3 regions of the uncultured Bacillus sp. genome follow, and region 3 is predicted to be linked to each of the others. Evidence: predicted binding sites of a transcription regulator. Region 3 holds the regulator's gene; each other region holds the start of a gene.
The links. The regulator LexA, encoded in region 3, represses DNA repair genes until DNA is damaged. The targets are predictions, from matches to a motif close to CGAACATATGTTCG.

Region 1 (6,958 bases), on a different contig from region 3:
ACTTGTTACCTTTAAGGGGATTATAGCCATTTTGAGACAGGGATTTCATTTTTTAAGATTTTTAGGATAGATATGAGTAAACGATAAACTACTTCAATTAAGCATTGGGCTGTTCTTGAATTCGGTTGACAAACAGTGCGCCGCTGGCAAAAACAATACCGGCCAAAAGGAGCATCCCCGGCATGGACTTGCCAATCAATGGGAAGATGGCAAAGCTGGCAACGGAAGCAATGATTTGCGGCAGGCAGATGCTGCAGTTGAACAATCCCAGATATGCCCCTTCATGCTTACCGGCCAGCGCAGTCGTCAGCAGGGCAAACGGAATCGAGTTCATTGAAATCCAGCCAATGCCGATCAGAGCGAAAGAAAGAATCAAAAGCATCTTATCGTGAATGAAGAACACTGACATAAAGCCAAGTCCGCCAAGAACCAGACCTAAACGATACATCGTCTTGCGCTGGTTTGGCTTGGTCTTTGACAGAACCATTCCCCACAGTACGGCTGAAATCGACTGAACCGCGGATAAAACACCGAACCAGTTGCCGGCAGCCTGATAGCCAGCCGTTGACGGATCAGTTACATTCCAGACATTCTTTGCAACAGCACCAGTACCGTAAGTCCAAAGGTATTGGAACGCAAACCAACAGAACATCTGAACGAGAGAGATCTGCCAAAATGCCTTAGGTGCGTTCTTCAGCAAAGTTGCGAAACTAAGCTTTTCTTGATTGGCTGCAATATCAACGCCATGGTACTTGGCATAGTCTTGAGGGTTGTATTCATGAACTTTGGCCAGCGTGAAGATACTGGTTAAGAGCAGTACAGCTGCGCCCAGGTAGAAGGTCCAGATGACTGAGTTAGGCAAGGAGCCCTTCTTAGCAGTATTGGAAACCCCTAAAAGCGTCATGATGAATGGCATTAAGGTTGCTAGAATTCCACCCATGTTAGAGAAGATTTGTTGCCAGGACCAAGTAAAGTCTTTCTGATCCTCGTTAACCATATCACCAATAATCATCTTGAATGGCTGCATGCAGACGTTTGAAGACAGATCCATGAATAGAACCGCAATTGCACCAAACCAAAGCGCGGCTAATGAACCATACCCGAAACCAAATGATCCCGCGTTGGGCAGAAGGATCAGAACCAAAGCCGCAATTGGTGCGCCGACCAAAAGATAAGGCATCCGACGACCAAATCGATTCCATGTTAAGTCAGAATACTTGCCGACTAATGGTTGAACGATCATTCCCATCAGTGGCGGCAAAATGAAGAAGAAGCCAAGCTTGGTCGGATCAGCACCGATTGTTTGAAAGATTCTTCCCATTTGCGAGCTTTGCAGCGAAAATGCCATGTTAACGCCGAAGAACCCAAAAGTCATGGCAAACAGGGTACTTATTGGCAGACTCGGCAGTCCCGTAGTTGTTTTTTGATTTTCCATATTACTTGTTACCTCTTTGAACTGAATTCATATACTTTAGCTTCATATGGACGCAGAGTTTCTCCCATGACATTCTCGTAGTTGCTTAATAAGAGCTTGCCTTGACCAGCCGCGTATTCTCGCTTGATTGTTTCCTTAGTAAAGTTGGCTACTACAAGCAGCGTTGTTTCTCCATCATCACGCGTGTAAGCAAAGACCTGCTCATCCAATTCGTTGCCATTGACCAACGCAAACTTTCCTTCTGTCATTACTGGCAAGTCATGGCGCATTTGAATGAGTTTCTGGTAGTGATAGAAGACGGATGATGGATCCGCCAGTGCCGCCTTTGCGTTGATCTCTGAATAGTTGGGATTGACCGCGATCCAAGGTTCAGCATCCGAAAATCCGGCATTCTTGCTGTCATCCCATTGCATTGGCGTTCTGGCATTGTCCCGAGAATGAATTGCCAGATATCTGCTCATTGTCTTTCCATCAACCAGATGCTCTTCGTCAACCAGCTGATGGTAGGCATTAATGCTCTCCAAATCACGATAGTCAGACAAAGAGTTAAAGGTCGTGTTGGTCATTCCCAGTTCCTCACCTGCGTAGATATAAGGCGTGCCTTGCAGACAGTGCAGCATTGTTGCCAACATTTTAGCCGAAACGACACGATATTTTGGATCATCATTGCCAAAACGGGATACGACGCGTGGCTGATCATGGTTGTTCCAGTAAAGCGAGTTCCAAGCCTTACCATTCAGCTGAGTCTGCCATTTCACCAGGTTATCTCGCAATTCTGGCAGACTGACTTTTTTGTCGCTCCATTTTACTAAAGCTGGGTTGTCGTTATCGTCTAAGCCGACATGCTCAAACTCAAAAACCATGTTCAGCTCAGTCTGTTCAAGGTTGGCGTACTTCTTGGCATCATCTGTTGTGGCACCAGGCGTTTCGCCAACTGTTACCAAATCATGCTTGGCCATTACAGCTTGATGCATTTCTTGAAGGAATTCGTGCATCCGATGACCATTGGCAACAACCGGTTCGACATCGCCATACTGCATTCCGGGCGCGGTCGGAACGTCTTTGTAGACAGCCGGTTTTGAAATTAAGTTGATGACATCCATTCGAAATCCATCGACACCGAGATCTGCCCACCAATTCATGATGTCGTATACCGAATGACGAACGGCTTCATTTTCCCAGTTTAGATCCGGCTGCTTTACAGCGAACAGGTGAAGGTAGTATTGACCGCTTGTCTCATCGTACTGCCAAGCTGAACCAGAGAAGTATGATCCCCAATTAGTTGGTTCATGGCCATCGACTGGATCACGCCAGATATAATAGTCACGGTATGGATTTTCTTTTCCTTGGCGGCTTTGCTTAAACCATTCATTTTCATCTGATGAGTGATTGACCACCAGATCCATCATTATTTTTAATCCAAGTTCATGAGCCTTTGTCAGCAGCTCCTTAAAGTCGGTCAATGAGCCAAAAGTTGGATCAATTGCCCGATAATCACTGATGTCATACCCATTATCAACGTTTGGCGAACGGTAGATTGGATTGAGCCAGATAATATCAGCACCTAGTTTTTTAATATAGTCAAGCCGACTGATGATTCCTTTTAAATCACCAATGCCATCATGATTGCTGTCTTGAAAACTCCGTGGATAGACTTGGTAGACAACTGAATTTTGCCACCACCATTTTGGTGTATATGCCATTATTATCATTCCTTGTAAAAAAATTAAAAATAAAAGTTACGCAAACGTTTGAGTAAATGCTAAAATAATAAAAACGGCATAAGTAACCGTTTTCACGGAGTATTATAAATACAGCTAACTTAAAAAGTCAATAACTTTTTTTGAAAGAAGGATCCCGATGGCCACGATTAAAGACATAGCCAGACTAGCAAAAGTAACTCCATCAACCGTCTCTCGCGTATTAAACCATAGTGGGGGATACAGCGAAAAAACTCGCCGTCGGGTTGAGAAAATTGCAGATGAGCTACACTATCAAAAAAACGAAGCTGCCGTTAATCTGGTTGCACAGACCTCAAATCTGATTGGAGTAATCGTAACCAATGCCACAACGAGCTTTGCCGCCCCCATTATCGACAGCATTGAAGATTGGGCCTACCAAAATGGCGGAAGAATTCTCTTGGCTCACTGTGGCTTAAATGACTCTGAACGACTGAAGACATGCCTAAATCTAATGGCTGGGCGCAAAGTCAACGGTATCATTTCAGTTTCGGTTCAATTTGATGAGAACAATCTGAAACTACTTGATCAACTGCAGCTGCCATTAATTTCTCTAGGCGTCAAAGTTTCCAACCAACCAATGATTTCCATCGACAACCTAAAAGCCGCCACTACAGGGACCAATTATCTAATCAGCCGCGGATACCAACGGATTGCTCTGATTGCCGTAGATACCAGCGACCCGCAAACTGGGAGAACGCGTTGCGCAGGATATCAAAAAGCAATGGAGTCAGCTGGACTTACACCATCTATTATTCCCGGCGACTACTCGTTTGCAGCAGGAAAGCAGGCCGCAGAACTTCTTTTAGCAAAAGGAGAACTTCCCGAGGCAATTTTTGCAGCCAGTGACGATGCCGCAGCCGGGGTTATCTATGCCGCTCAGGAACACGGCATTAAAGTACCTAAGCAATTGGCAGTTCTGGGTTTTGACAACTCATCAGTAGCCAGTATGATCTATCCGGGAATCACAACGATTGATCAGCCATTCAAGCAGATGGGACGGTTGGCAATTGAACACTTGACCAACCAGAATGTTTCTTCAGTTGAGTTGCCATATCAAATAAAGGAACGTGGCTCTGTTGCCAAATACAATTCAGCTCAGTCATAGTGCAGTTCTGGCAATCAAAAACAGGCTCGTGGAATCTCCACGGGCCTGCTTGCCGTATTGTTACTCTCAAACCCTTTATCATCATTTCCATCTTTACGAACACTCATTCGCACATTGTAATAGAATGCAAACAGAAGTTCGAGGAGGGCAGCAAGATGGACTGTTCAGAAGAGCCGCGGGGAATTTTCCTGGTCATTGATAACAAATCATTCTATGCCACGGTTGAGTGCACTATGCGCGGGCTGGATCCGCTCACCACGCCGCTCGTAGTCATGTCAGAAGCCGAAAATACCAATGGCGGGCTGGTGCTGGCATCATCTCCAATGGCCAAAAAGCTTTACGGCATCTCCAACGTCAATCGTCAGCGTGATCTGCCGCACGACAACCATTTGATTGTGGTGCCGCCACGGATGAATACGTACATCGAAAAGAACATTGAGGTCAACAACATCTATCGCGAGTTCATGGCTGATGAGGACCTGCTGCCGTATTCGATTGACGAGTCGATTCTGGACATCACTCATTCCTGGAAACTGTTCGGGGATGATCCAATTGCGGTCGTTAAAAAGATCCAAAAGACCGTTCATGACCGCCTGAAGCTGGTTACCACGGTAGGCGTGGGCGAAAATCCGCTGCAGGCCAAGATTGCGTTGGACGTCTATGCCAAGCATGATCCACGCTTCATTGGCGAGATTACCTATGACACGGTCAAAAAAAAGATCTGGTCCATCCCTAAGATCACTGATGCCTGGGGCATCAACGAGCGAACCGCCAAACGTCTTGCCGGACTGGGGATTCATTCCATGGCTGAGCTGGCTCATGCCGACCCGTTCATTCTCAAGGAAAAGATGGGCGTTATCGGCGCGCAGCTGTACGCCTCTGCCTGGAGAATCGATCGCACCGACCTCGCTGAGGAAGTCCTGCCAAAAGACAAGAGCCTGGGCAATTCGCAGGTCCTACCGCACGATTATACGAGAGCCGAGGAGATTGAAGTCGTCATTCGAGAAATCGGTTCACAGGTAGCTTCTCGGCTCCGCGCGCACGACAAGCAGGCAGGGGGCGTGTACCTTTCAATCGGCTATTCGCTGAGCACGCCAACGGAAGAAACCGGCTTTGCCCACTCGCTGAAGCTTTCCGATTCAACGGTCGATTCAAACCTCATCAATGGGCAGCTGCTTTATCTGTTCTATACATACTGGGATGGAGTATCGCCGGTTCGCCGCATCAGCGTGGCCGCGACTCGCTTGGCTGACCGCTATGGCGAGCAGCTCGATCTGTTCAATCCGCCCAAATACGACATGGTTAAGCTGGAAGACACCGTTGACGCCATCCGCAAACGCTTTGGCAAGACGTCAATCATGCGGGCGTCTAGCTTGGAGAAGGGTGGCACGTTTATCGAAAGAAGCCAGTTGGTAGGAGGTCATGCCGGTGGACAAAGCTTGGAATAAAGAAACCGAAAGCGAAAAAATATGTGAGCGAATCAAGCGCTGCTTCACCAATCGCTGGCGCACCAGATACTGGGTCTCCGTGGTCTACTATGAGCCGGAGCATGGCTATAATCTGTTTCTCAACATTCAGCCGCGCAACGCCTACAGCCGGTCCATCCCCATTGCTCGACTGGCTGATTGTGATTATTCTGAGTTGCTTGATATTATAACTGATGTTCGTCAAACGTATCATTTCACGCTCAACTACCTAAACTTTCCTGATGACCAGGTCCGCAAAATGAGGAGGAACTTTCGATGAGAATGCAGTTTTACGATGATCAAGAGGCTGACAAGGTGGCCACGCAGTTTTTTAAATGGTAGATTGCAAGAAATAACCGTGTTTCCTTGAATTTGTTGAAAAACTATGTGATTATGGAAGCGTATTCAAATGCCGTGAGGAGGCTACTATTTATGAATAGACAATTTGATTTCTTAATGCCAAGTGTTAACTTCTTTGGTCCTGGTGTTATCGCCAAGATTGGTGACCGTGCTAAGATGCTTAACATGCACAAGCCACTGGTCGTTACCCAAGAGAGCTTGGAAAAGATCGAAAACGGCCCCGTTGTTCAAACGATTGAATCACTGAAGAAGGCTGGCGTGGACTACGCCATCTTCACCGGTGTTGAACCTAACCCAAAGATTCGTAACATCAAGGCTGGTAAGAAGATGTACGAAGAAGAGAAGTGTGACTCCATCATCACTGTTGGTGGGGGCTCTGCTCACGACTGTGGTAAGGGAATCGGTATTATCCTGACTAACGGTGATGACATCACTAAGTTGGCCGGAATTGAAACGCTGGACAACCCACTGCCACCTCTGATGGCTGTTAACACCACCGCCGGGACTGGTTCAGAATTGACCCGGCACGCGGTTATCACGAACGAAGAAGACCACCTGAAGTTCGTTGTTGTTTCCTGGCGTAACATTCCGTTGGTATCCTTCAACGACCCAATGCTGATGCTCGGTGTGCCAAAGTCAGTTACTGCTGCTACCGGTTGTGACGCCTTTGTTCAAGCAATCGAACCATACGTTTCTGTTGACCACAACCCAATCACGGACAGTCAATGTAAGGAAGCTATCCAACTGATCCAAGAAGCATTGCCAGAAGCTGTTGCCAATGGTCAAAATGTTGAAGCACGGACCAAGATGGTTGAAGCTGAAATGCTGGCCGGGATGGCCTTCAACAACG
Region 2 (12,649 bases), on a different contig from region 3:
CATTGATGGGGTATTGTGCCGTAACGGGAGACATCAGTATGACTGCAGTGCTGTTGTACGCGATTATGTTTCTGTGGCAGCCCCCGCATTTTTGGGCGATTGGGATCAGACGTAAAGAGGAATATCGGGCAGCAGGTGTTCCGCTTTTGCCCGTTGTAAAAGGAAATCATGTAACAAAAATAAAAATGATTCAATATATTGCAGTTCTGGTGCCGGTCACGCTATTAGTGCCTTTTTCTCTCGGCACCGGACATATCAGCCCATTTTATTTCTTAGCTGCCCTGGTTCTCGGAGGCATATGGATCAAAAAAAGCATCCAGGGATTCAAAACGGACGATGACGTCAAGTGGGCAAAGGATATGTTTGTCTACTCGCTCATTTATTTTTGCTTGCTGTTTTTGATCATGATGGTTGATTCATTTGTGATGTTTTTGATCAGATGATGTTATGCAAAAAGAGCCACACATTAATGTGACTCTTTTTTGTTTGGAAAAACAGCATCTAATAGAAATGTCACGATCAAAAACACAACCATGCAAATCAAAAATCGGACGATTTCACTCAAAATCCAGCTATCAGCAATACGCATACCATCTGTTTCTCGGAGGGTTGCGCATATTGAAAAAATCATGAATATGTTTTTTAAAGTTTCTTTGTTCATGAAATACCATCGCTTTCTTGAAATGATTACTGAAATGCAAAATAAATGATAAGGTAAAATCCAGCCAGATATAAAACATGTCCGCAACTTTGCATGTTTTATTTAAATGAAATCCTTGTTTTTTTCACCAGCCATTTGCAAAGTTCAGGCAAACAGATGAAAACCGCTTCAGAGAAAAAACAGATCTTTTCCGATAAACTAAGCGGCGGATAGCTCGAACCGTCTGCTGCTGTTCTCTCTCCTAATGAAAATAAGAACATTAGAACATGAAGTAACGGCATGAAAAAAATAAATAGTAATCTTGATAAGTGAATCGGGACATGCACTTTTTTCATAAAGCCAATACAAGAAAAAATAAACCCATAAACGAAAAGACAGTACGTCCCCCAACTTATTATTGGATGTACACTAAAGTATAAAAGTAAAATTGCTAAGAAATACATGTGATTCTCCAATCTATAAACTCGAACTCTTTTTCCACCATCAGGTATTATAAGCCAATAACAAACAAAAAAATAGACTTTTGTCTTTATATGGATGCTAGGCAGTAAAAGAAATTGTACCGACTACCTATATGATAGTTTGCCTATGTTCATAGATTTGGAAATCTACAAACCCGCTGCCAAGGTTGATATCAAGAGAGCGAGCTTGTTGCAGACTTTTTCATTAGAAAACTTACGCTTGTCATTGTTAAGGGTTCATTGAGATGTGGAAAAGAATTTCATGTGTTGCCATTTAAAAAGAAGACATTGAGAAAGTGGACACTTGTAAAGGCCTTATTTCTATTATCAAATTTTACTTTTGCCCTTCACCCATGTTTTCGGAACATCTTTCTTACTCTTACGTATACCTTAATAGGAGGGATCAAACGATGAAAGAGTATGAATTCGTAAGAGTTGAACTGAGCACGATGAGAAGAAGGCCTAAAGAAGACTACCAGCAAATCATCCACGACTACGCGCAAAGAGGCTGGACATTCATTCAGATTTTCGCTCCCAGTATAGATGGGTATGGAGCAGCCGCTTATTTTGAAATCATATTTGAAAGAGAGGTGGAAAAAGCTTAGTCTATGTGCCTAAGCTTTTTCAGTTTATCTTCATTGCGTGCCATCTATACAATTTCTGCAAATGCGGCATCGCATGCTTTCGCTAAATCTTGTGGCGCTAATTTCAGCTGCAGACCGATTTTCCCTGCACTGACAATGATAAAATCCAATGTTTCAGCGGCTGCATCAATATAGGTCGGGAACGATTTTTTCATGCCAATCGGAGAGCAGCCGCCGCGAACATAACCAGTTGCCCCTAATAATTCCTTCATTGCAATCATTTCTATTTTCTTTTCTCCTATTATTTTTGCTGCCTTTTTTACATCTAATTCTTCTGCAACGGGTACAACAAAGACGCAATAATCTTTTGCTCCTGCTGTTGCCACCAATGTTTTATATACATGTTCTGAAGGATAACCGATTTTTTCCGAAACAGAGATGCCATCTACCGGTTGGCCGTCTTCTGTTTTATACCCTAATAACTCATAGGAGATGTTCTGCTGTTCTATCAAACGAACCGCATTTGTTTTTGCCATTTTTTTCGCCATACTTTCACCCCACTATCGAAAAAATCCTAAAGAAATACTGTAATTAATATCTAAATACTATCATCGAAAACAGACATATTCTATTAACCTGCATATTCAAAAGAAAAACCTCTAGAAAGCCAAAACACGAAACAAAAAATGGAATGAACGACATGTAACAACATACAATTTGTATGAATGTAAAATTAAGGAGTGGTTGCTTTGTATCATTATTATTATGGTCCTGCGTTAATTCCTTACTTTACACATAATCTTAACACTCAAAGAAATCCAGACTTTTCAGAAAGACAGCGAAGAAGAGAAATCACACTGAATGTAGATGGCATTATACCGCCATCTTCCTCTGAGGATCTCGGAGACGGCTTTTATTCCTTCGCATGGACTGGCCAACAGGTAATAGATCCTGGTGAATATCTTGTTTGTCATCTTGAAGGAAGAGATATAAAAGTGGTGAATGGCGGGTTTGCTCCACGCGATACTGCTCCATTGTATGCAATCGCAAGCTTTCCAAGGAGAAGAAACCAATGGGTCATAATCATTCATAATCCTGTTCAAACCCAAAGAGCGATATCACTTTACTTAATTGCGAAAAGGTAGTACAAAATGTTTTCAGCAGAAACAGAAAAACGGGTAGGAACGCTTAGATATCAGCGCTTTCCTACCCGTTTTAGATTTATGATATTGCATCTCTCCCCGTCAAGGCAGTGACGAAAGGAGGTTGAACGCCGTAGAAATTCGGGTTCAATAAAACACTTCATTTCAAATTCAACTCATGTTCTTCATCATTCTCTGTTGCCCAAGAATTTTTGCACCGATACATATTTCAATATGTTACCGTTATTACCAGTTAAAAGAAAAGAGGATTAAATATATGGTTCTTCTAGAAACAAATCGGTTACTTTTAAAAACGATTGATATTCCCCTTCTTGACGCTGCATCTAAACAAGATCATCAAGCCATGAAAAACCTAGGTTATGAAACAAATGGTGAATGGCCAAACCCTGATTTTTTTGAAGCCATCCCTTATTTCCGCGAGAAAATCGTTGAAAACAATGGGACAAAAGGATTTGATTCATGGATTATTCTAAAGAAGGACAATCATGAAATTGTGGGAGGAACCGGATTTTTAGGTGACCCGGATACGAATGGCATGATCGAAATCGGTTTTGCAACAAATAAAAGCCATCGCCGCAAAGGTTACTGTGTGGAGGCTGCCCAAAAATTAATAACCTGGGCATTAAGCCCAAGATGTAGTTAACGGTATCACAGCAAGATGTGAACCTGATAATGTTGGTTCGCAACATATTTTGGGAAAGTTAGGATTTACATTGGAGCATAAATCAAAAGACTTTATGCATTGGAGATACGTTACAATGTAAAAGCCTAAAAAGGCTGGCTCCATGTCTGCTTTGTTGAAGCTCGTACAGAGAGTGAAAACCCTCCCTCTAAACTGAGAGCGGGTTTTTCTTCAGACAACGATTTTTGCAGTTTTCCTTACTCATCTTTTCTATCTTTATCGGTATCTTCAGCATCCTCAACTGGATCTTCAGGATCAGGATCATTATCTTTTTCATCATCTTTATTGATGGTATCATCCTCATCGACACCTGGAGCGTTGTTATTGTCAGTATCTTGGTTGTTGCCGTTATGATCTTGATCGTTCTCCTCAACATCTGGAACATTGTTATCGTTATTATTATCATCTTGATCATTATTACAGCCCATTAATATAAAACTGAATAGAAACAACACACTTATGGTTTGCAGCCATTTTTTCATTTCCACCCTCCTTTCTTCTTTTTAATCCCTATAAGTTTGTCCAGCATGTTTACATTAATTCGTTGTATTCTTATATATTCTTTCTCGAATTCCATCTTTATCATTCCGGCATAACAATTCCTCTTTTGCGAAAACTAAGTATCGAAACTAAATAGAAAGTTGCTCTAAAATGAATCATCTCCGGTGGATAACCGCCCTTTTTAAATGTAAAACCCAATACTTAAAAAATGTCAGGCTTTGACTCGGGAATGCGGGTAAGGGACCGAAAAATGAAGGAATCAGATCACTCCTTTCATTGAATCAAAAAAACCCTCCAATTTAAGAAGGGTTTTTCCACACACTTTAGTCTGCTACATTAAACAGTCTGGATCAGCCTGAATTATAGATGAGAGACGATACACTCTGCCTGCCCCTCCAGTTTAAATTCTCCAAAACCGTAAGGCAGCAACATATGATCTCCTTTTTTAAAGCCATTGACATACCCACTGGATATCATACGGCCTTCTCCTTCAATAACACTGATAAGAAGGAATGGTTTTTGCTGTTGTAAGCTTGCTGCTCCTGATATATTCCACTTTTCCACCGAAAAGTAAGCGCATTTAATCAATGTTGTTATAAATAATTCCTCGATTTGTTCATGATGAACTGTTTGCCGATCTAGGATAGATGGAACCTCTATCACTTCTATGCTCTTTTCCAGATGAAGCTTGCGCGTATTGCCTTCTGCATCTTTTCGCTCATAATCATATAATCTGTAGGTTGTATCTGAATTCTGCTGCGTCTCTAAAACGAGAATGCCTTTTCCAATCGCATGAACGGTACCGCTTGGCACATAGAAGAAATCCCCAGGCTTTACCTTTACCCGGCGCAAAAGTTTGTCCCATTCTCCAAGATCAATCATCGAGATCAGCTCTTCCTTTGTTTTTGCGTTGTGGCCGTAAATGATCTCTGCATCTTTTTCGCAATCAATGATGTACCAGCATTCGGTTTTTCCGAGCTCTCCGTTTTCATGAATTTTGGCGAACTCATCGTTCGGATGCACCTGAACGGATAAATCTTGGTCCGCATCTAATATTTTTGTAAGAAGAGGGAAACGATCCCCTTCAAGCTGTCCGAATAAATATCTGTGATGCGCCCATAATTCGCAGAGCGTAAACCCTTTATACATTCCGTTTTGAACAACGCTTTGCCCGTTTTTATGAGCAGCAAAAGCCCAGCACTCCCCTGTTCGTTCTGACGGAATGTGATAGCCGAAAGCCGATAAAGCGGTACCGCCCCAAATCCTCTCTTTGAAAACAGGCTTGAAAAATAACGGTTCTGTCGTCATGAATATCCCCCCGCACTACACGATTTCATCCAGCAGCTTGTATGCTTCTTCTTTTGTTTGCACGGAGAGCAGCTGCTTCCTATAGCTATCATCCATTAGTTTTCGGGATAACATCTGCAATATTTTCAGATGCTGGTTCCCTTCGCTCTCTTTCGGTACAGCAATCATAAAGATTAATTTTGCATCTGATCCATCCAGGCTGTTCCAGCCAACGCCTGATCGTTTGATCCCAAAGGCAACACTCGGCTCCCTGACCGACTCAGATTTCCCGTGCGGAATTGCGATATTCATGCCAATCGCCGTTGTGCCCTGTTGTTCACGATTCAAAATGGCTTGTTTAAACCCGCTCTCGGACAGCAGCATACCTCTCTGTGACAATTTTTGAATCATTTCATCAATAATGTCATCCCTGGTTTCCCCTGATAAATGTGGCTCAATCAGCTCGGGGCTGATGATGTCTGTCAGTTTTTTGATTTCCGCCATCCCGGCTTTTTGGCTTTCAGCTTGAGTCGGCTGCGGTATTTCTTTCGCCGCAGCAGCTTCACTTGGCGGTGTAGTTTCGCTGAGCACAGGGGACGCCGCCGTAATATCCTTTTTTAGAACATTGACGAACAGAGCAGTGACAAGAGATCCTGCAATCACAGCAATAAAAAACATCAAGACATGGTCAACTGCGCCAAGCACTGCAACGATAGGTCCGCCGTGCGCTACTCTGTCTCCCACATTGCCAATCATCGCTATCACCGAACCCGTCATAGAACCCGCCATAATACTGGGAATGACTCGAAGAGGATCCTGTGCCGCAAATGGAATGGCTCCTTCAGTGATGCCGAAGAGCCCCATAGTGAATGCCGCTTTCCCCATCTCTCTTTGCGATGCCTCGAATTTCCTTTTTCCAAAAAACGTTGCAATCCCGAGGCCGATCGGCGGTATACAAATAGCGACGGCAATCGGTCCCATAATTTCATAGTTTCCTTCTCCGATCATGGCCGATCCAAACAGAAATGCCACTTTGTTTACGGGACCGCCCATATCAAATGAAATCATTGCGCCTAAAATCAATGCCAGAAGGATCGAGCTCGAACCTTTCATACCTGCCAGCCATACCGTTAAAGATGTGAAAATTTGAGCTACAGGTGCGCCGATCAAAAACACAAACGCCAAACCTACAATTAGTGATGCAAACACCGGGATAATAATAATCGGCATGATCGGCTGGATTGCTTTTGGAACCTTTAATTTTTTTATCCAAAGGGCAGCATACCCCGCTAAAAATCCGGCAATGATTCCGCCGAGGAAACCGGCGCCGCTTGCGCTGTCATAAAAACTTCCAGTCGCTGCAATATATCCGCCGATCATTCCCGGCACAAGTCCCGGCTTATCAGCGATGCTATAGGCGATATATCCGGCTAATACCGGGATCATGAATGAAAATGAAGCACTGCCGATCTGTTCAATCGTTTTCCAGAAAGAATCATCCGGAATGACTAAGCCTTTAGGTGTTTTTTCGCCCCCAAGCGTTAATGCAACCGCTATCAATAATCCGCCGACGACAATGAAAGGAACCATAAACGAAACGCCGTTCATTAAATGACGGTAAATCGGATTTTGTTTCTTCTCCTGTTGATTGTTTGATTCCGATTTTGAAGCGGAATGGTAGACCGGTATCTCCCCGCTAAGTGCTTTTTGAATCAATTCTTCCGGTTTGCGAATGCCGTCCTGAACCCCGACAGACAGCAGTTTTTTGCCTATAAACCGATCTTTGTTTACCGAGCGGTCTGCCGCAATAATGATCGCGTCCGCTTCCCGAATTTCCTCTATGGTTAGCTCATTTTCTACCCCGATTCCGCCCTGGGTCTCAACTTTGATGGTAACGCCTAATCTGTCAGCAGCTTTTTGCAGATTTTCCGCTGCCATATACGTATGGGCAATTCCGTTCGGACAAGATGTAATCGCTAACAGTTTCATAGGAAACCTCCTTTAAAGTGTGAAAAACAAGATCTTGTCTCAACTGTATACCGAAATCATGCCGTTAAAATCTCTTTTTTTTACCATAAGTTCCGGAAATAAAGGCATTTTTCCATATAAACAAAAAAGCAAGGAATGAACCCTGCTTTTAATAATCCAAATAAGATAAAAATGTCATGACGTTTGTTTCTTTCGTCAGCTTCTGCACGAAGGCCGGCTGCTCACTCAGGTATGAAAGCTCACGAAACAGCTGCTTTGTCATATTTTGATCCTCGTGTTTGACAGCCAGCATAAAAACAAGCGACACTTTCTCATTTCCCCACTCAAGCGGCTCTTTTAATGTGGCAATTGCGATTGCTGATTGTTTGATATATTTAGCGTTTGCATGAGGAATGGCTATGCCTGCCCCAATGTTGGTCGCCGCCATTTTTTCCCTCATCACCGCATGAACCGCATAGTCCTTTTCAACATAGCCTTTCTCAAACAAAGCAATCGCCAGCTGTTCAATTAACTTGTAGCGGTGCTCTGCTTCTTGCTGCAAAAAAACCAAAAAAGGAGTCGTATTGTTCAGCATTTGGAAATTTTGCTTTTGGCAGTGCGATTCATCAAGCTGACGTATAAATTCATTCAATTTTTTCTCATCACCAGGCTCCAAAAGCGGTGATACAACAATATGGGGAATCGTTACATGTCCCAGCGCAATGGTGGAAATGACAAGATCGATATCCTCATGCTGTTTTAAAAAGTCCTTTAGATCGGCTTTTGCGATACAAGCCATTATTGCGATTTGATGACATTTCCGTTCAATTTTTGTCCGTAGCAATTGTGACATCCCAATCCCCATGTGACAAACGATGATCGCCTTTTTGTGTGTCTCGCTGCTGTGATGCATCCTTTCAATCGCTGCCTGAAAATGCAGCGTCAAATATGCTGCCTCTTCCTCAGGGATATAAAGCTCAAACGTTTGATTGATGTCTTCCAGAACGTCAATGATCAGATGAAACAAATAAGGGTACATCATTTTGATTGCATTAAGCATAGGATTTGATACAGAAAGATCATAGCTCAGCCGCTGTAACACTGTATTGAGATGAATATTCAATCCGTTGATCAAATCCTGATCTTTATGAAAATCCAGCATTTTGAGCTCTGAAACACGATTGATTAAATGCCTTACAACCTTTGGAAGCACTGCATTTTCAAGGTCCTTTGTCTCTTCTTTCTCTAATGGATAACGAACTTTCCCGCCCAATATATGTAATGTTAAATACACGGCTTCTTCTTCAGGAAAACGGATTGCAAAAACCGGCTCAAGCCGTTGTAAACAAGCAAAAGTCCATTGATATTCTTTCTTCTTTTTTACTGCCGCCAGTTCTCTTGGAGATATCGAGATCGGCTGCTTCATTTTGATCCGGCGGATCATTAACAATGTATGCAGCAGCAAACTCTCAAACGTCTCATCTGTGAAATAGAGCGAATGCTTTTTTTGTAATGATTTGATTTCTTTCGCCACAAAATTGACTTCGTGACTTAAGAACTTACTTTTAATAAATTGGCTAGTAAACTCCGTGTTATCAATCAAATCAGATATTCTAGCCAATGCTTTTCTTTTATTTTTTTCGTTCCCTTCAACCTTCAAACCAAGCCGCTGCCTAGAAACCAATGTAGGTCAAATCGCTTCAGCCACTCCTCTACCGCACATAAATCCTTTTTAATGGATGATCGATTCACAAAATGCTGAGCAGCTATTTCTTTTGCGGAAACAGGCTTTACATTCATTAATAAGTCATAAGCAATATGCAGCATTCTTTCTTCATCAGTACGCTGCCTAGAATGAACATGTTCTGTATGTAATTGTTGGCTTAACCAGGTCCTTTCCTGTTCTTCTATATGTAAAAAGACGCCTAACCCTGGTTTCCGAATGAGCTGCGCGTGAGAATGCTCATTGAGATAATCCTCGATCACTTTCAAATCATTCCGGATTGTTTTTTCAGAACACTGTACCCTGTCTGCGAAATCTTGCACAACTAAATAGTCATCAGGTTCAGATAACAACAGATACAAAATCTCTTTTTGTCTTGTATTCATGTATTTCATCTGTTTTCTATCCTTCCTGTCAGTATCCACTTGAACAAATTTATAGTATAAGTATACTATAAATGTAACCGTTTACATCATAACGTAAAATCATAGAGTCAAAAGTTTTGTTTTTTACCGAAGGTTCCGGAAAAAGCGATTTTTATGTTATTAGACTGTTCTATGATCCAGTACGATTCCCCGCTTCCCATTCCAATTTAATAGAATAAGAAACGCTCAGACACGGTAATGGTTCACCGCTACCTTGCGCCTTAATACGCCTAAGTCATCGACTAAGTCAACGCAATAAAAAAACGGCTAGAAAGGTTATAACGCTTCTAACCGCCGTGTATGATTCCGAATGGGCTCGAACTAGCGACCTCTACCCTGTCAAGGTAGTGATTACCTTCTGAGCTGTTATTTTTATTCCTGACAAATACCTATCCATCAAGGGATTTCAAAATAGATGTCTGATTCCTTCTGAATAAAAATATTAATTGTTGGCAGGTTTGGGCAACAACTCGCCAACAATTTCCCATTTAAAACCAATAAATAAACCCACAGGCTTACCAGTATTTTCTCCGTTGATAAAGGAACGTTTGTTCCCATATAATTTATTCAAGGAGATGATCGGAATGAGTCAAGGCATTTACGACAAGAGATGGGAACAAAAATTCATATTACCTGAGCAAAGGGCTGCCCTTTTAAACAAAAAGAGAGAAGTCCAGAAGATCGAAAAACCCATTCTTGATGAATACCAGCTGGAGGAAATGGCACGCACTATTTGCGAAGCGATGGAATTCAACTCGGTTCTGCTCATCAGTATATACAGAGATGGTTTTATTGAAGAAGTAACAGGAAATGTTCATTACATAGATGAAGTAAAACAGAAGCTGCATGTGAAGGATTTAAAAGGGGACACAAATTTTATTGCATTTGAGTCTCTTTTAACTGTTGGGGCATATGAAGGGTGAAAACGAAAGTAAATATGTATTATATAAAGCCCGCCTTATGAGACGGGCTTTTCGGGCGAGGTTATTTCTTTTACACTTTCTTAACGCCTCCGTAAACACTTCCTTTTGCAGTAGACCCGATAAACGCCTCAACAAGAGCTGAGTTTAAAACGATCCCGGCCCATTTAAAACCTACAATGGATTCAACATATATACGTGAATAAACCTCTCTATAGGCATATCCTCCATGACTGGCGTCCCGGTCTTGTCCTAATACCCTAGGAGAGATTGCCAAAGCTGTCCCCATCGGGTGGCGCTGATAGTCGCCATCTTTATAAGTAGCCCAAACTTTTTTGCCGTCATATTTAAATCTTCCTTCGGCCCAAAGTGTGAAGAGCTTCGGTCCACCAAGTCCATAAGCAATACCAGTGGTCCTTTCTGTTTTTGTAGTGCCTTGGACGCTTGCATCAGAGTCTGGAGAGTCAGTTAAAGTTTTTTGCTCAAGTATCTGGATATCCCCCAGATCACCTAGATAAACCTTAACCGTACTGTTTTGTGTTTCAAAAGTAAGCACATCCCCATAGGATTTGCTTTTTTCTTGTTCAGCCATAAAGCTGTTCATATTGAAAGCTTTACCGTTGAATTTTTCTAGTTCTGATTTCATTTCTGGGAAAACATCATAAAGTGATATGTCTGGATTACTAAACGCTTCTGGTGCTGGATTGTTTTTGTAGTGATTTGAAATAGTTTTTCCAACTTTTTTCCAAAGAAGAATTTTTAGGTAGATTTTCTAGGTTGGATTTTAACAAAGGAACTGTTTTTTCAACGTAATTTCTAATGTCAGTTATATCTTGCTGTGACTTTTGTTTAGGTACTGCGCTCGCTGCTCCTCCGAAGATACTAAATACCAACGAGAAAGTCAGGCAAAAAAGAAATATTTTTTTCATAATAATCTCCTCCTGTTTATCGTTCACCTCGCCCCTCTATATACATTTATTTACAATTTTACTTTTTCCTGCCATTGTTTTTTTGGGTATAGTGGTATATCAGATAAACAATCAGAAAGACTAATGCAGCTATGGCAATATAATATAACGGCATCGCCAAAAATGGAGCAAAATTCGCTATGACCACCAATATAATGATGGCTATTCCGTACAAACTTATAAAGCGTAGTAAAGCCATATTATCCCCCCTTGCTGTTTCCATCATTTTAACAAAAAAAGTAAGCTACTAAAGGGCTATTTTTTGATACATGATGTCACAATTAGCAAGGGAGGACTATAAGATTATTTCAACAATGCTTCAAGTTTTGCTTTCGTTTTTGGTCCATAAATGCCATCAGCTTTTAGTCCATTCATCAGCTGGAATCGTCTGACGGCATCGGCGGTTTTCGGTCCATAATATCTTATTTCATTCGAAATTTCATTCGATTCGTTTTGTCTGTTTATTTAACACATAAATAAAAGCCCTCTTATTTAGAAGGGCTTTTTAGAAATGATGATGCTTATGTTTGAAGACGATCCGATGTAACTTGGAATGAATTTTGAGTTTGATTTTCTGTTAAGCCGGATCCAAACCCACACACTAAAACGAATGACAACCCCAGGATAAGGCATACCTTCTTTTTAAAAGTCATACTGGCATTCTCCCCTTTGAATTTGTGTTTGAGTTTCAATCATTTTCTGATGATAAACATAAGATGTTTCAAATTCTTTAGAGTTTGCGTAAGCAGCTGCAGTCTCACAGGCAATGTCTTCTACATACGAATAGTTCTTGTTTCTTTCTAAGTATTCTATTGTTTTATTAACACCTTGTTGGTCCACTGCATCGACATAAAGTGCTTTTAAATAACCCTGTAATTTCGTGAAAAGCTCATCGCCTTGATAAATAGCTGCCGACAACCCTTTCTTACTTACTTGGATGGCTTCATTCATTTTTCCTTGTTTGAAAAGGATTTTTGCATAAGAAAATAAAGAATGTGGCAAATTCGTCAACTTTTCTTTTTCAGTAATCTCCACAGCTTGCTTCATGAAAACTTCTGCTTGCTGATAATCCCCTCTGTCCGCAAAATTAGTACCTAAGTTATAAAGTGCGGAACTAATGAGCCTTTTATTATTTAATTCTCTGGATAACTCTAACGCTTTTTCAAGATGTGGCTGACTTTTTTCATAACGCTTAAAATCAATATAATTCCCTGAAATAACAAAGAGACATTGAACTTTCCGTACCTTATACAATTCATATTGATTGTAAACGTCTAATGCTTGTTTAACGTGGTGCATAGATACA
Region 3 (12,649 bases):
GGTACGTAGAAATCTTCTTCATACGTCCACGCGTAAGCTTCTTTTGTTAACTTGCTTTCCTCTTTACCAAGCGGAGCACCGTGAACACCGGATGTGCCGGCACGGTTAGGTGAACCGAAACCGATTGTCGTTTTCACTTCAATTAATGTAGGTTTCTTTTCATTTTGGCGTGCTTTTTCGATAGCTGCTGTTAATTCTTCGATGTTGTTTCCATCCTCAACATAAAGAACTTCCCAATTCATTGCTTCAAAACGCTGTTTCGCGTTTTCAGAGAATGAACGGTCGAGATCTCCATCGAGAGAGATGTCATTAGAATCGTATAATACGATCAGACGGCCAAGCTGAAGATGGCCTGCGAGTGAAGCGGCTTCAGAAGAAATGCCTTCCATTAAATCACCATCACCGCAAATACTGTATGTATAATGATCGACTACGTTAAATGAATCGCGGTTGTATGTTTCCGCTAAATGGCGTTCAGCGATAGCCATTCCGACCGCCATGGCAATTCCTTGCCCGAGCGGACCAGTTGTCGCATCCACACCGGCAGTATGCCCGAATTCCGGATGTCCAGGTGTTTTGCTGCCCCACTGGCGGAATCCCTTAAGATCTTCGATGCTAAGATCAAATCCGCTTAAATGAAGCATGCTGTATAAAAGTGCTGACCCGTGTCCAGCAGATAAAACAAAACGGTCACGGTTAAACCAGCCAGGGTTTGCCGGACTAACGTTCATAAATTTTGTCCACAGCGTGTATGCCATTGGAGCGGCCCCCATTGGCATCCCTGGGTGACCAGAATTTGCTTTTTCAATAGCGTCTATTGAGAGTGTGCGAATGGTAGCAACTGATTTCTTTTCAATTGTATCCATAAAAATCCCCTTCCTTATGTGTTGTACCCTTACATCATAAATGTCTGACGACTTTTTCTCAACTGTTTCAGCTTAAATTCGAGAGAAACTTGTTGAATTTTGTCACATAAGAGTTTTGCTCATAGTATATGCAAAAGAGGAATACGATATTTCCGTATTCCTCTCATATTAGTGAAGTTTGTTATTTCTTTGTTCTTTTTTTAGCTTTTCTGGTGTTACATCATTGCCTTCTGGGTCAATGATTTTCACACTTTTTAACGTGTTTTTCATAGAAGAGCGAAAACCTTTCAAGTACTCTTGACGGAGCCTTTGCTGTTCGGCTTTTTCCTCTTCTGTCATAACGCCAGCTTTGGCTTTAGCAGCAAGTTCATTAATTCTGGCAATTTTAGCGTTTGAAATCATGTTAAACTCCTTTATTGCATTTTGTCTATATAGTACTAGATCAAAAAGAGTTTTACAACTGATTCACTCGGCTGTCTCATCATTCTCTATGTATTCCTGATACCGCCGGTGGACGGTCGCTTTAGACACATCATAGCCAAACCCTCTTAGCGTTGCCGCAATTTCTGCGAACGTCAGTTTATTCGCTCTTAGGCGGACGATCTCTGAGATTGGGACCTCTATTCTTTCTTTTCCGCTGTTTTCATGTTGGTTTTTCAGGTTTTTTTGCGGTTTAAAACCGTTTTTTACTGCACGCTTCATTCCCCGCTTGATTTTCATGTTGTGAATTTTTCGCTGATACTCTTCCACTATGCTGACGATCTCCAGCACCATCGAGTCAGCCTCCGATAACTCCAGTTCACCTCTGTGAGCCGTTGTATAGACTTGCACACCTTCTCTGTAGATACAATGGAGCAGGGCGATTTTTGCATTTCCCCGGCCGAGCCTAGTCTCATCCTGAACCAAAATAACATCGATTCCCGAATTCTTGATCTCATCAAGCAGCTCAAATACACCGTCCCGATCAATTTCATATCCGCTGGCTTTTTCAGAAATTACTTTGACGACTTCCATGCCGTTCTCGGCTGCAATGGCCGTTAGCTCCTCCATCTGCCGCTTTAATGATGTTTCCTGCTGTTCTTTATTTGTGCTTACGCGGGCATATATGAGTGCTTTCATTTTTTCTATCTTTCCTCTCTATCTTACAGTTGCCAATTCATATGCATCCTGATGCTTCTTTTTCAATGGAATCACCAACTCATCTCCCGGCTGGATATCAGACGTCTGCAGATGATTTTTATCAGCTACCCATTCAATAAAATCGTTTTTGTTTATCTTTTTTGTATCTGCTACCTGATCAGCAATTGACCAAAGTGTGTCGCCTTGCTGGACTTTTATTTTAGCATACTGATTAAGCTCCTGACCGCTGCTTGTATATGACAGCAAAAGGATAACCGCGCTCAAAATCACTGAGAATAGACCGACAAAAATAATAGATTCTTTACTCATGACCATAACCTCCAACAGGAATGTTTGTTCGCTTTTTTATAATTTCAGTATATACGAACAAACGTTTCTGTCAATTGTTTTTTCGAACCTATGTTTGTACTGTAAGGAAAATCATGCTATAATCTTCTTAAAATCGACGTTTTGAGGTGCGAAAAATGACGAAGCTATCAAAAAGGCAACTTGATATCCTCCGTTTTATTAAAGCAGAGGTTAAATCAAAAGGATATCCGCCTTCCGTGAGAGAAATCGGAGAGGCTGTTGGGCTTGCGTCCAGTTCAACTGTCCACGGCCATTTGGCCCGTTTGGAAACAAAAGGGCTGATCAGACGGGATCCGACAAAACCTAGAGCAATAGAAATACTTGATGAAGAAGTAGACATTCCGCAAAGTCAGGTCGTTAATGTACCGGTCATCGGGAAAGTCACGGCGGGATCTCCTATTACAGCAGTAGAAAATATTGAAGAATATTTTCCGCTTCCTGACCGTATGGTTCCTCCGGACGAGCATGTATTTATGCTGGAGATAATGGGAGACAGTATGATTGATGCTGGTATTCTCGATAAGGATTATGTCATCGTTAAACAGCAAAATATAGCGAACAACGGGGAAATTGTAGTTGCGATGACAGAAGATGATGAAGCTACGGTAAAACGTTTCTATAAAGAGGATACTCACATTCGCTTACAGCCTGAAAACCCAACGATGGAACCTATCATCTTGCAGAATGTCAGCATTCTAGGGAAAGTGATTGGCGTGTTCAGAACCGTCCATTAACCTATTGATCTATCAAATGCATGAAATAACCCCCTCTTCCTTTACGGAGAGGGGGTTTATTGTACAAAAAAGCAGGCTCGCCCTGACTTTTGGGTGCGAGCCTGAATAGGAGGAAAAAGAACATCATGTTTACACCATAATTATCCACCAAACAATTGTTGAAGTCAAGAAATTTTCTTTCCTTCAGGAAACTTTTATAAAAATATTGTCCGTTTAACACATTAGACGTTATCTCCTTAAAAATGTTTCATTTTCTTAGGTCGTGGAATGATGCAGCTTCATGTTATTTAAGGAGCGCGGCAATTGAAATTTAATGAAAATTTAGTACACAGTATAGTTGGTTCAACATTTCTAAAAAAACAGCTCACTTTTCTTGATCAACGTGAGCTTCAATCAAAATGTAAATACTGTATACCATAACTGCCCTTTACCCGAACACTTGTGCAGTTTTCTGAGTGTTCTTCTGCAAATATACGGTATCGGTGAAATGGATCGATAGAAACCTTATCCTGAGCACTAAAATCAAACCAGCTGCCGCTGAATTGCTTCGTGCTCAGTGTGGTATATTCTCCCGTAAGCCTCATTCGCTGAAGTTTAATCTCAACTGAACAAGTATTGGCTCCCAAGATCGTAAACTGATAGCCTAAAATATAGTCGATCGCCGGAACATCACTGATATTTTCCAGAACAAACGATTTTGTGCTGTCATTTAAAATAAAGTCTGTTTTGTGATCAAAATCTAAAGCTGACGCATGGGGACTGGCATTGCCAAAAAAACACATCAAAACTGCTGTTAAGCCTAAGATTTTTATTTTCAATCACATCCCTCCTTTACCATATTTTAACCTTACATAAGATTTATGTATATGTTCTGTGTAATATCAAGAGGTCGTTCAATCATAAAAATCCATATGTGTTTTATCCTGTTTATAATAACGAAGCCTGTCTTGAAGGGTTCCTGTATGAAATTCAAATTTGTGACCGTCTGGATCGGTAAAATAAATTGATTTTCGATCGCGTTCATCTCGTTCTCTGCCAGGCAGAATATTGACATGAAGCCTTTTTAATCTTGCTGACATTTCCTCAAACTCATGATCTTCAATAGTAAATGCAATATGGGTGTAAGACGCCATAATGTCATTTCTCGGAATGCCAGGTTCTTCATTAAGCGCAAGCCAGATGCCATTTAAATCAAAATATGCTGTTGTTTTTCCCTTAACCAGAAGCTTGGCATCAAACACTTTTTGATAAAAATCAATTGATGTATACAGATGAGAAACTGAAAATAATAAGTGATTGATTCCTTTTATCTTCACAAATCATTCCCCCTTGAAAGCTGATCATCCATATGTACGACTTTTTCCCAAAAAAGTTTCATGCAGTCAGCAAAAAATACCAGTGTAAACAACATCGGATTGTTTACAATAATGACTGTCGAATTGAATTACTTATGTTTTTGATAATTTGTTTACAGCTAAGGGTTTTCTTCAAAAATAACAATTTAGGTGGTCAAATGAAACATATCATTGCTCTTGCTTCAAAGGTTGCTTTCACTCTCGCCCTTTTATATGTGATTTTGGACAGAGTCTATCACGCGCCCTTTTTAAGTGTGATGTTTATTGCACTTTTCCTAGGTTTTGTTTCCTATCTATCCGGTGACATGCTCGTCCTTCCCCGCACAAACAATATTACAGCTTCATTAGCTGACTTTGGGCTTTCATTCGTTATTCTTTGGGTCTTTGTTTTAACCCAAACAAGAAATGATTTCCCACCGTTTGCAGCTGCTCTACTTTCCGCTGCCTGTCTTACTGTTTTTGAATACTTTTTTCATCGGTATCTGCTAAAAAATGTGCTGGATGAAACCTTCCGAAATGAACTGTCAGCCAGGGATAACACTCTACAGTATCAAACAGAAGCCGCAGATGAGCTGTTTCCTGACGTTACGAATGAGAAGCATGAGGAATAGGAGGCTTAGCGCCTCCTATTTTTCAGTAGCTATTATTGATAAAACGGGACATCACTTCTGTAAAATCATAAAACCTCTCATTTTGAGTAACAGATCTGCTTTTTAAAGAAAAAACGCCGAACAAAGATTTTCTAAAACCTGTGCTCATTTCTAACTGGATACTCAAACCTGTTTTTGATTTATTTGCGATGTTATTCGGACTTACGCCTGCATGCGGATGATCCATACCGAGCAATACAGCAGGAAAACCGGCATTTTGCAGTTTTTCAACTAAATCTGCCGCTCTTACGCGATCTGTACCGCCGACTTCGATCTGCTGATCTTCTTCTGCATATCCGTGCAATGAAATGACATATTCATGACTTCCCGTCATTTTCAGGGCCCGAGGCTCATCAAAATGCGTGCTCGTAAGATGCAGCACTGAGTTTCCTGACGATTTTAAGCCTTCAAATAAATACAACGAGTACTCTTTGCTGAGCTCTCTCGCTATTTCACTTGTCCCGCCTTCAATACCTCCTCCGTGAATGGCTAAAACAAGAAGAGGGCTGCCGGTTTCTTTCGTAACAATGCCGTAATCAGAAGGATCTTCATTGTTTTTTAATTCCTCAAAATTCTGATATACATCTTCAGCATATATTGAAGAAATCGGAGTAAATACCATAAAAATAAACAATATTTTTACAATTTTAAGAGTTGATGGAAAACGTTTGGCTATGTTACAATCAACATGCTTCAAGGAATGGAGCAAACGGCGGAGCAGGGATACTTTGGCCGGTTTCATCTACTCCGCCTCTAAGTCCAAATCAACAGGATGTCGGTTTCTTTGAGGCTTTAGCACGAATTTCTCGTCCTCCTTGTTAAATTTTTGTTAAATTCACAATATTATATACCATTAGCCCGGGCGCTGTTCTTCCCATTTCTGAATTTATAAAAGTAAATTGGCACCAACTGCCTTTTTCTCAATTCCCATATCAAACAAAAAAACGCACCTGCCCTTTGGCCTGTGCATTTTTATTTTCGTTTCATTCTTTGTTTCTTTTCTTTATTCAGTTTCATGATGTTTTTTTCAATTTTTCTTATTTTTCGCCTTTGCGGGATTGTTTTCACTTCATCATAAACAGCGATAAACCCGCTTAATGTCACTGTTGCAATGTAAAGGGCACGCTGTTTGATCATCCGGTCAGCGTGCGTATGATCACCCGCTTCTTTTTCCAGTCTTTCGGTTATGTCTTTATCAAACAGCTGATCGACATACACTTGTTTCATTCCCACTGTAAATCCCGCAGTCAGCCAAAGAATCAGAAAACAACTGATATAAAACATCATTAAACCTTCCTTTCCCATCTAGATGCGGCGCAGAATTGCAATGTCGCTGATCTGCTCACTAAGCAACTGGCTGACGAATCCTCTTCTTTGTGTTAGGTTCTTTCATTTGGACGGACAATATGTAATGATGTAATGTACAGTTAGAAATTTTATTCCAAACAGCCACATGTGATGAACAGCGGTTAATTTGTTGTCCTGCATAGCTTCTATCAGAAAGGTTTCAGATAAAGGCAGCGGACAAGTTCCCGCTCTTGTTTGCAGATAAATCCCCTCATCCCCGGCTCCGCTTTTTCTCCGCCTGCTTGTCAAAACCAGCTTCTCATGATGATGATAAGGTTTTAAAATGCCTGTCATACTGCTGAATGGAAGCGGTAGAGAAATGTTCATATACCCTTCTCCATTTGAACGATACACTGAATATAGAGCGGTAAAAATGGTTTCGTTTTTTTCATTTGTTCTGATCCAGGCACGCACTTTTTTTCTCCCGTCACTTTTCGAATGAACACCCTTTATCGTGCTGTACATCCTATACCAGTCAGGGTTCGTCGAGAGATGTATTTGGCCAGTTCTTCTGCTGAACCATTCGTAAACCATTGCAAGCGGCCGAAACCACGTGCTCCACGTCACTTTTGCTTTTATATCATAATCAATGGTTTGTTCATAAAACGAAAGAATGACCGGTGCCAGTTTTTCGGGTGAAAAATCTTTTGACCGAAGGCTTCCCATATCATCCACGAGCCCTCTGTACTGAACGTTATTTTCAGCTTGAATGTGAGCTAAAAAGTCTGTTCCAATCCTTCTTTTTCCGTAGATACGGCTGAATGTCTTTACGCTGTCTGCATCAAAAGGCTTCGGATCTTCTATTCTCCATCCTATGAGGGCAGGCAATATAACAAAAAACGCGTTAACAAAACCGTGAATCCAAATCATCTGATTAATGGTCAGTGTAACGTCTTGCCGAAATACACCAAATGAATAAATCATCGAGAAAGAGATCGTTATCATTAGAACGGCAGAAGAAAGCCGAATAAGAAATTTCCCCGTCTTGCTGCGAAAAGCTGTGGTGAACACCAAAAATGCGTGCAGATAAAGTGCCGCCATATAGATGCCAACCGCAATGACATCAAGTGTTTTTGAATATGTGATACCAAGCGCGATCAGAAGGGGTGAAAACAATATCACCCATGTTATCCAACTGTACAACATCCGATTTTTCCTGGTGATCCTCCCGAGCAAGCCGTTAAAGATCGGGATCAGAAAAGCTGAATAATGAAAGTGGACAGCAGTCAGCAAAATGATGAGAGGGCCAAATTGCATCATCTGCAAATGTGCAGCATAAGCAAAAAACCAAAAACCTCCTCCCGCCAAATAGATAAGCCCGAACAAAACTGATGTCTCTTCGATTCTATGTATCTTTGTTTCCCAGAGGCGAAGGACCACATACAGCGCAATAAAAACTGTGTATATCCACCAGATCAGCGCGAACCCTCCGATGTCTGTCACAAGAGCCAGTACCGCAAAAAAAGCGGCTGCCGGATAGCATTTCATTAACCCAGATTCTAGAGATTGAGCAGCCCGAAGCTGCGATTGACGAAAGACAAAAGGAAGTATTCCCGGCACGAAAAAAAGAATGGATACCAAAACAAGTGCCTCTGCCACTGAGATATGGGGTGCTTCCGCTGCAAGAAATCCTATAAAGCAAAGCGCACTGATCATGCCATTTCGTTTTAACATGATTCTCTCTCTTCTTCCTGAAACATTCCATTATAAAAGAAAAGAGTGCCGAGTATTGTATTTTGGACATGCACTTGAATGGTGAAGCAATTCTTGCTTTCGTCAAACGTTTCGCAAACAACGGATGTACCGGTCAGCCATTTTGGGAGCGCTATTCTTTTTCCGCATATCAATAGCCATTGCTTTCCCGATGTAATCGTGAGAGAGCCGTCAGCAGATGCCTCGAACGCTAAAACAGACAGCAAAAGATGAGGTTTGCCGAAAAAATCAAGTATTCTATCTTCTTTTTCGTCGTATACCATAATCGCGTCAAAGTAACGGTTTTTGCCTTTAAAGAAAAATGTACGATTCCATTCTATCCCGGTATGTTCCCGATTCAAAAGACAAGCTCTATTTTGTATCGTAAAAGGAATGTCTTTGCCTCTTTCTGAAAAAAAGCACCTGAAAAAAACACCCAGCTTTAACAGCATTCTAACCAGAAAAGAACCTCCGCTTATTTCGGACATCGTTCCTGTCCCGCTGAATGTATGAGATTCATCTAATTGATATCGTTTTTGCAGCTTGGGGTGCAGCAAATGATAGTTCTTGATCGTTTTTTCATAAATCGAACTCACAATGTCACTTCTTTCTCTTTCGTTTTGTGTGCCGGGCACTAGGAAGCTGCAGACTAAGAATGCCGCTTGCCGCAGAAAACACACTCAACGGAATCCACAATACTATCTCGGAACCTAGAATAGCGAATCCTGCAAAGAGACAAGCCTGGACAACATGAATGATCCATTTTCTCTTTAATGGAATCAGCCACAAAATACCCAATCCTATCTCCGCTGTTCCTGCCAAAATGTTTGTTTCAATACCTGTAAAACCTTGAAACATCCAAAACAGACTGAAAAACAGACACATTAACACATAGACGATAGCAGATCGAATGAAGTATTTCGGATGCTTATTTTGCTCAATCCAAAGTCTTAAAACATCGAAGCTCCATGCAGTCGCCCAGCCAAGAAGCGGCCGAAATAATAAACGATCGATCCATCTTCCCGGCAGCCCGTAGGCTGTTTTGTATTGATACTGTGTTAAAAACGTCAATTTCCCGTTGTCCCGCTGTATATACTTCCAGTACCCGCTGCCATGCTGAATCAGAGATAACGGATGATCAGATCCAAAAGCCAGTGAGGAAACTCTTTCAGATGAACATTTGTCGAAAACACCGACTGTTTCTCCTGTACCCGATACCTTTAATCCAAAGCCTATCCTTGTTTCGTAAAGAAACTTCTGCTTTTCGTATGGCTGCCTATGCAAATACGTGATATTTGAAAACCGGAGGTCCCATTCCTTATGCAGCGATGGGTTTTGTGTATATGCCCAAAGCTTATCCAGATCAGATCTCATTTCGATTTCTACATAAATCGGTTTCTGTTTCACAGCCCCTCCTCCCTTCAATTTGAAGCAATTCCTATATTAGCATATTGACCATCCGAAAAATCCATTTCCTCCAAAAAAAGTATATTAACCCTAAAAACACATAGAAAAAGAAGAGATATTTGCCTTCTCTTCTTTTTAAGCATCTATTTGATTCATCACTGTGTTTTAACCGTTCCATAATCTGATGAGCGAGCTCGGGAACCACCGTTCATCATAATCTTCAGGCGATTGAAGCACCATGCTGAAAGTGACTGGAACAAGCAAAACAAACGGCTTGCCGTCAAGCAGAATGGCTACCCTGCCTTCCATTAATCCGCTTATGACGCGGTCAGGCCGTTCTGTACTCTGTACTAGCGGGAATGGACTCAAATAATTATCCTCAATTAGCTTCTCAACGTAACCTGATTCCGGCAAATGATCTATCTCAATCCCTAAAAAAGCATGATGAACGTCTTCATCATGCTTTAAAGAAGTCAAATGTAAAGAAGGTTCAGAAGAAAGCCGCCAATTACACCGGTGACTACAATCACCCAAGGAGGCAGCTTCCAATAAGCAAGCATACTAAACAATAAAGCCGCAAACGCAAAATCAATCGGATTCAAAATCGCACTTGTCCAAATCGGAAAATAAAAAGCTGAAATTAAAATTCCGACTACCGCTGCATTTACTCCTGCAAGAGCTCCCTTTAGGTTAGGATTCCTCCGCAAAACATCCCAATAGGGCAACGCACCTAAAATCAGCAAAAACGCAGGCAGGAAAATGGCAATAGCAGCTAACATTCCGCCCTGCCAGCCGCCCATGACTGCACCTAGATAGGCGGCAAATGTAAATAAAGGCCCCGGCACAGCTTGTGCTGCACCATATCCTGCTAAAAATGCTTCTTTGCTGATCATTCCAGCTGGTACAAATTCCTGTTCCAGTAACGGCAATACAACATGTCCCCCGCCAAAAACCAAGGAACCTGCCCTATAAAAACTGTCAAACATAGAAAGCCAGCGCAAATCCGCAGTTTCTCGCAGAACAGGCAGAAGAACAAGCAATCCGAAGAATAATGAAAGACACACTGTTCCGAATGTCTTAGAAATAGGGAAATGAAATGCTGATTCTTTTTTGTCGATAGACTCTTTAAATAGCAGAAAACCAATCGCTGCTGATATGATTATAATACCTGCTTGGGTAAACACAGTTTGCCATAAAAGTGAAACAACCAATGCAAACAAAGCAATCGTTTTTCGCTTAACATTAGGTGTCAGTTTTTGAGCCATTCCTGTTATAGCATGTGCAACAACTGCAACCGCTACGATTTTCAAACCATGAATCCAGCCGGCTTGCTCTATATCGGTACTTTTTAACATAAGTGCAAATATGATAAGTGCCAATACAGAGGGCAGTGTAAAGCCGAGAAATGAAACGATACCGCCAAGTAACCCGCCACGCATAACTCCAATCCCAATTCCAACTTGACTGCTCGCCGGCCCAGGCAAGAACTGGCACAACGCAACCAAATCAGCATAGCTTTTTTCATCCAGCCATTTTCTTTTGCGAATATATTCTTCATAAAAGTAGCCCAGATGAGCAATGGGGCCTCCGAATGATGTAACTCCAAGTCTTGTTGAAACAATTAAAATTTCTATCAGAGTTTTAAAGCTGTAACGCTTATGTTTGTGCATTGCTCCCTCCCATGTTCTCAACATTTAAAAAAAGCTGAAATACTCCACTTAAGTATAAAAAACTGAACCATGTTTGCAAGCGCTTGATTTGAAATGATAACGAATCTTAACTTTATTATAATAAAAAGGCTCAAAATGAGCCTTTTTTGCAGTGTGGAATAGATTAAAATTCCAGCTTGAAGCTATCTTCCTGATCTGACACTTCTACAGGTATTCCCATTATCGTTTTCGGTTTGGAAACGTAAACAAAACGCATCTCTTTCTCTAGTTGCTGAAACGTTTTTTCACTGACTACAATTCTAGCCGGCTTTCCCGGACTGTTATCAATGGCTGCTTTAATTTTCCCAAGCATAAAAAAACCTCCTGTTTTAGATTAAACCAGAGATATAACCATAATCAAATTGATGATAGCTAAAACTCCTGAAACATATGCTATACGTTTGTTCCTCCTCCAGAAAAACAGCACATTGGCTAATAAAACAAAACTGATGAAGGCATCAAATCCACGCAAAACAATTTGGCTGAACAGAATTTTCGGTTCAAAAATAACAATTGCAACTGCACAAACCATCATGAATGAAAAGACGAAAAGATACACTTTCCACTCTCTCACTGTATTTTCTTTCTCGTACACGCAGGAACTCTCCCCCTTAAACAGATCCAACTGGATGGGACTGATACAATGTTCATCAACAGGCTGCAGCATAAATCATGCAAGCTATGGACATGATCTTATTAGTTATTATATGATTTAATCCAAAAAACATCATATGTAAGAGGTATACGAAATGGATCAAAATCGCGAAAATACATTGCCGGATATTACGAAAAACATTATCCTTGAGGCACCTATTCAGAAAGTCTGGGAAACAGTCTCCACTTCAGAAGGCATCGCCAAGTGGTTTATGCCCAATGACTTTCAGCTGAAAGAAGGGCAAGAATTCACCTTACAATCACCGTTTGGACCGTCTCCTTGTAAAGTTTTGACTGTTCAAGTTCCCACTGAACTTTCATTTGAATGGGATATAGATGGATGGGTCGTTACCTTTCAATTAGAAGACTTGGGAGAAAAGACGAGGTTTACCCTTATTCACGGCGGCTGGAAGGAGCCAAATAAAGTGATTGGCAAAGCAAACGAGAAAAGCTCCATCATACGCGATAAGATGGATGGAGGCTGGACTGGCATTGTAAATGAACGGCTTCGTAAGACTGTCGAAGAATAACAAAAGAGAGAAGTTTCTCTCTCTTTGTTTTCAAAGGTTATACTTCCCAGTTTGAGTTCGTCAATCATAAAACGTAACTGTTTTAGATTTACCAGAGTAATCGGTAACAAAGAACTCAGCCTTGTTATTGCTCCCATCTACAAATTTTCCAATACTGCTAAAAGTGTGGCATTCTCCGGGTGAAAAATAGTTTGCCCCTACATAATCATCAGGATTG

Region 1: Q5C82_RS20435 (Y-family DNA polymerase) is a predicted target of LexA. The motif match lies at 4,379-4,392, and genes of this name have one in related genera.
Region 2: Q5C82_RS06065 (YolD-like family protein) is a predicted target of LexA. The motif match lies at 9,997-10,010, and genes of this name have one in related genera.

Annotation. Positions count from the first base shown of each region.
Region 1 covers NZ_CATYRA010000024.1:567-7,524, reverse strand. Annotated here, with positions in the region: gene Q5C82_RS20450 (SLC45 family MFS transporter) at 98-1,435, opposite strand; gene Q5C82_RS20445 (alpha-glucosidase) at 1,444-3,138, opposite strand; gene Q5C82_RS20440 (LacI family DNA-binding transcriptional regulator) at 3,296-4,282, shown strand; gene Q5C82_RS20435 (Y-family DNA polymerase) at 4,438-5,730, shown strand; gene Q5C82_RS20430 (hypothetical protein) at 5,711-6,028, shown strand; gene Q5C82_RS20425 (iron-containing alcohol dehydrogenase) at 6,181-6,958, shown strand, end outside.
Region 2 covers NZ_CATYRA010000003.1:56,515-69,163, forward strand. Annotated here, with positions in the region: gene cyoE (heme o synthase) at 1-443, shown strand, start outside; gene Q5C82_RS06025 (DUF4177 domain-containing protein) at 1,533-1,727, shown strand; gene ybaK (Cys-tRNA(Pro) deacylase) at 1,772-2,254, opposite strand; gene Q5C82_RS06035 (hypothetical protein) at 2,456-2,851, shown strand; partial or broken gene Q5C82_RS06040 (GNAT family N-acetyltransferase) at 3,126-3,633, shown strand; gene Q5C82_RS06045 (hypothetical protein) at 3,749-4,033, opposite strand; gene manA (mannose-6-phosphate isomerase, class I) at 4,413-5,360, opposite strand; gene manP (PTS mannose transporter subunit IIABC) at 5,376-7,328, opposite strand; partial or broken gene Q5C82_RS06060 (transcription antiterminator) at 7,477-9,425, opposite strand; gene Q5C82_RS06065 (YolD-like family protein) at 10,040-10,378, shown strand; gene Q5C82_RS06070 (hypothetical protein) at 10,449-11,021, opposite strand; gene Q5C82_RS06075 (hypothetical protein) at 11,059-11,304, opposite strand; partial or broken gene Q5C82_RS06080 (peptidoglycan-binding protein) at 11,647-11,760, opposite strand; gene Q5C82_RS06085 (Rap family tetratricopeptide repeat protein) at 11,986-12,649, opposite strand, start outside.
Region 3 covers NZ_CATYRA010000002.1:233,082-245,730, reverse strand. Annotated here, with positions in the region: gene tkt (transketolase) at 1-866, opposite strand, end outside; gene Q5C82_RS04775 (DUF896 domain-containing protein) at 1,035-1,268, opposite strand; gene Q5C82_RS04770 (recombinase family protein) at 1,332-1,985, opposite strand; gene yneA (cell division suppressor protein YneA) at 2,004-2,321, opposite strand; gene lexA (transcriptional repressor LexA) at 2,471-3,088, shown strand; gene Q5C82_RS04755 (hypothetical protein) at 3,478-3,906, opposite strand; gene fosB (metallothiol transferase FosB) at 3,982-4,404, opposite strand; gene Q5C82_RS04745 (YndM family protein) at 4,602-5,054, shown strand; gene Q5C82_RS04740 (poly-gamma-glutamate hydrolase family protein) at 5,077-5,835, opposite strand; gene Q5C82_RS04735 (membrane protein) at 6,066-6,380, opposite strand; gene Q5C82_RS04730 (YndJ family protein) at 6,483-8,114, opposite strand; gene Q5C82_RS04725 (DUF4166 domain-containing protein) at 8,108-8,728, opposite strand; gene Q5C82_RS04720 (hypothetical protein) at 8,733-9,539, opposite strand; partial or broken gene Q5C82_RS04715 (spore germination protein) at 9,717-10,073, opposite strand; gene chrA (chromate efflux transporter) at 10,013-11,209, opposite strand; gene Q5C82_RS04705 (hypothetical protein) at 11,373-11,561, opposite strand; gene Q5C82_RS04700 (hypothetical protein) at 11,583-11,843, opposite strand; gene Q5C82_RS04695 (SRPBCC domain-containing protein) at 11,998-12,432, shown strand; gene Q5C82_RS04690 (hypothetical protein) at 12,493-12,649, opposite strand, start outside.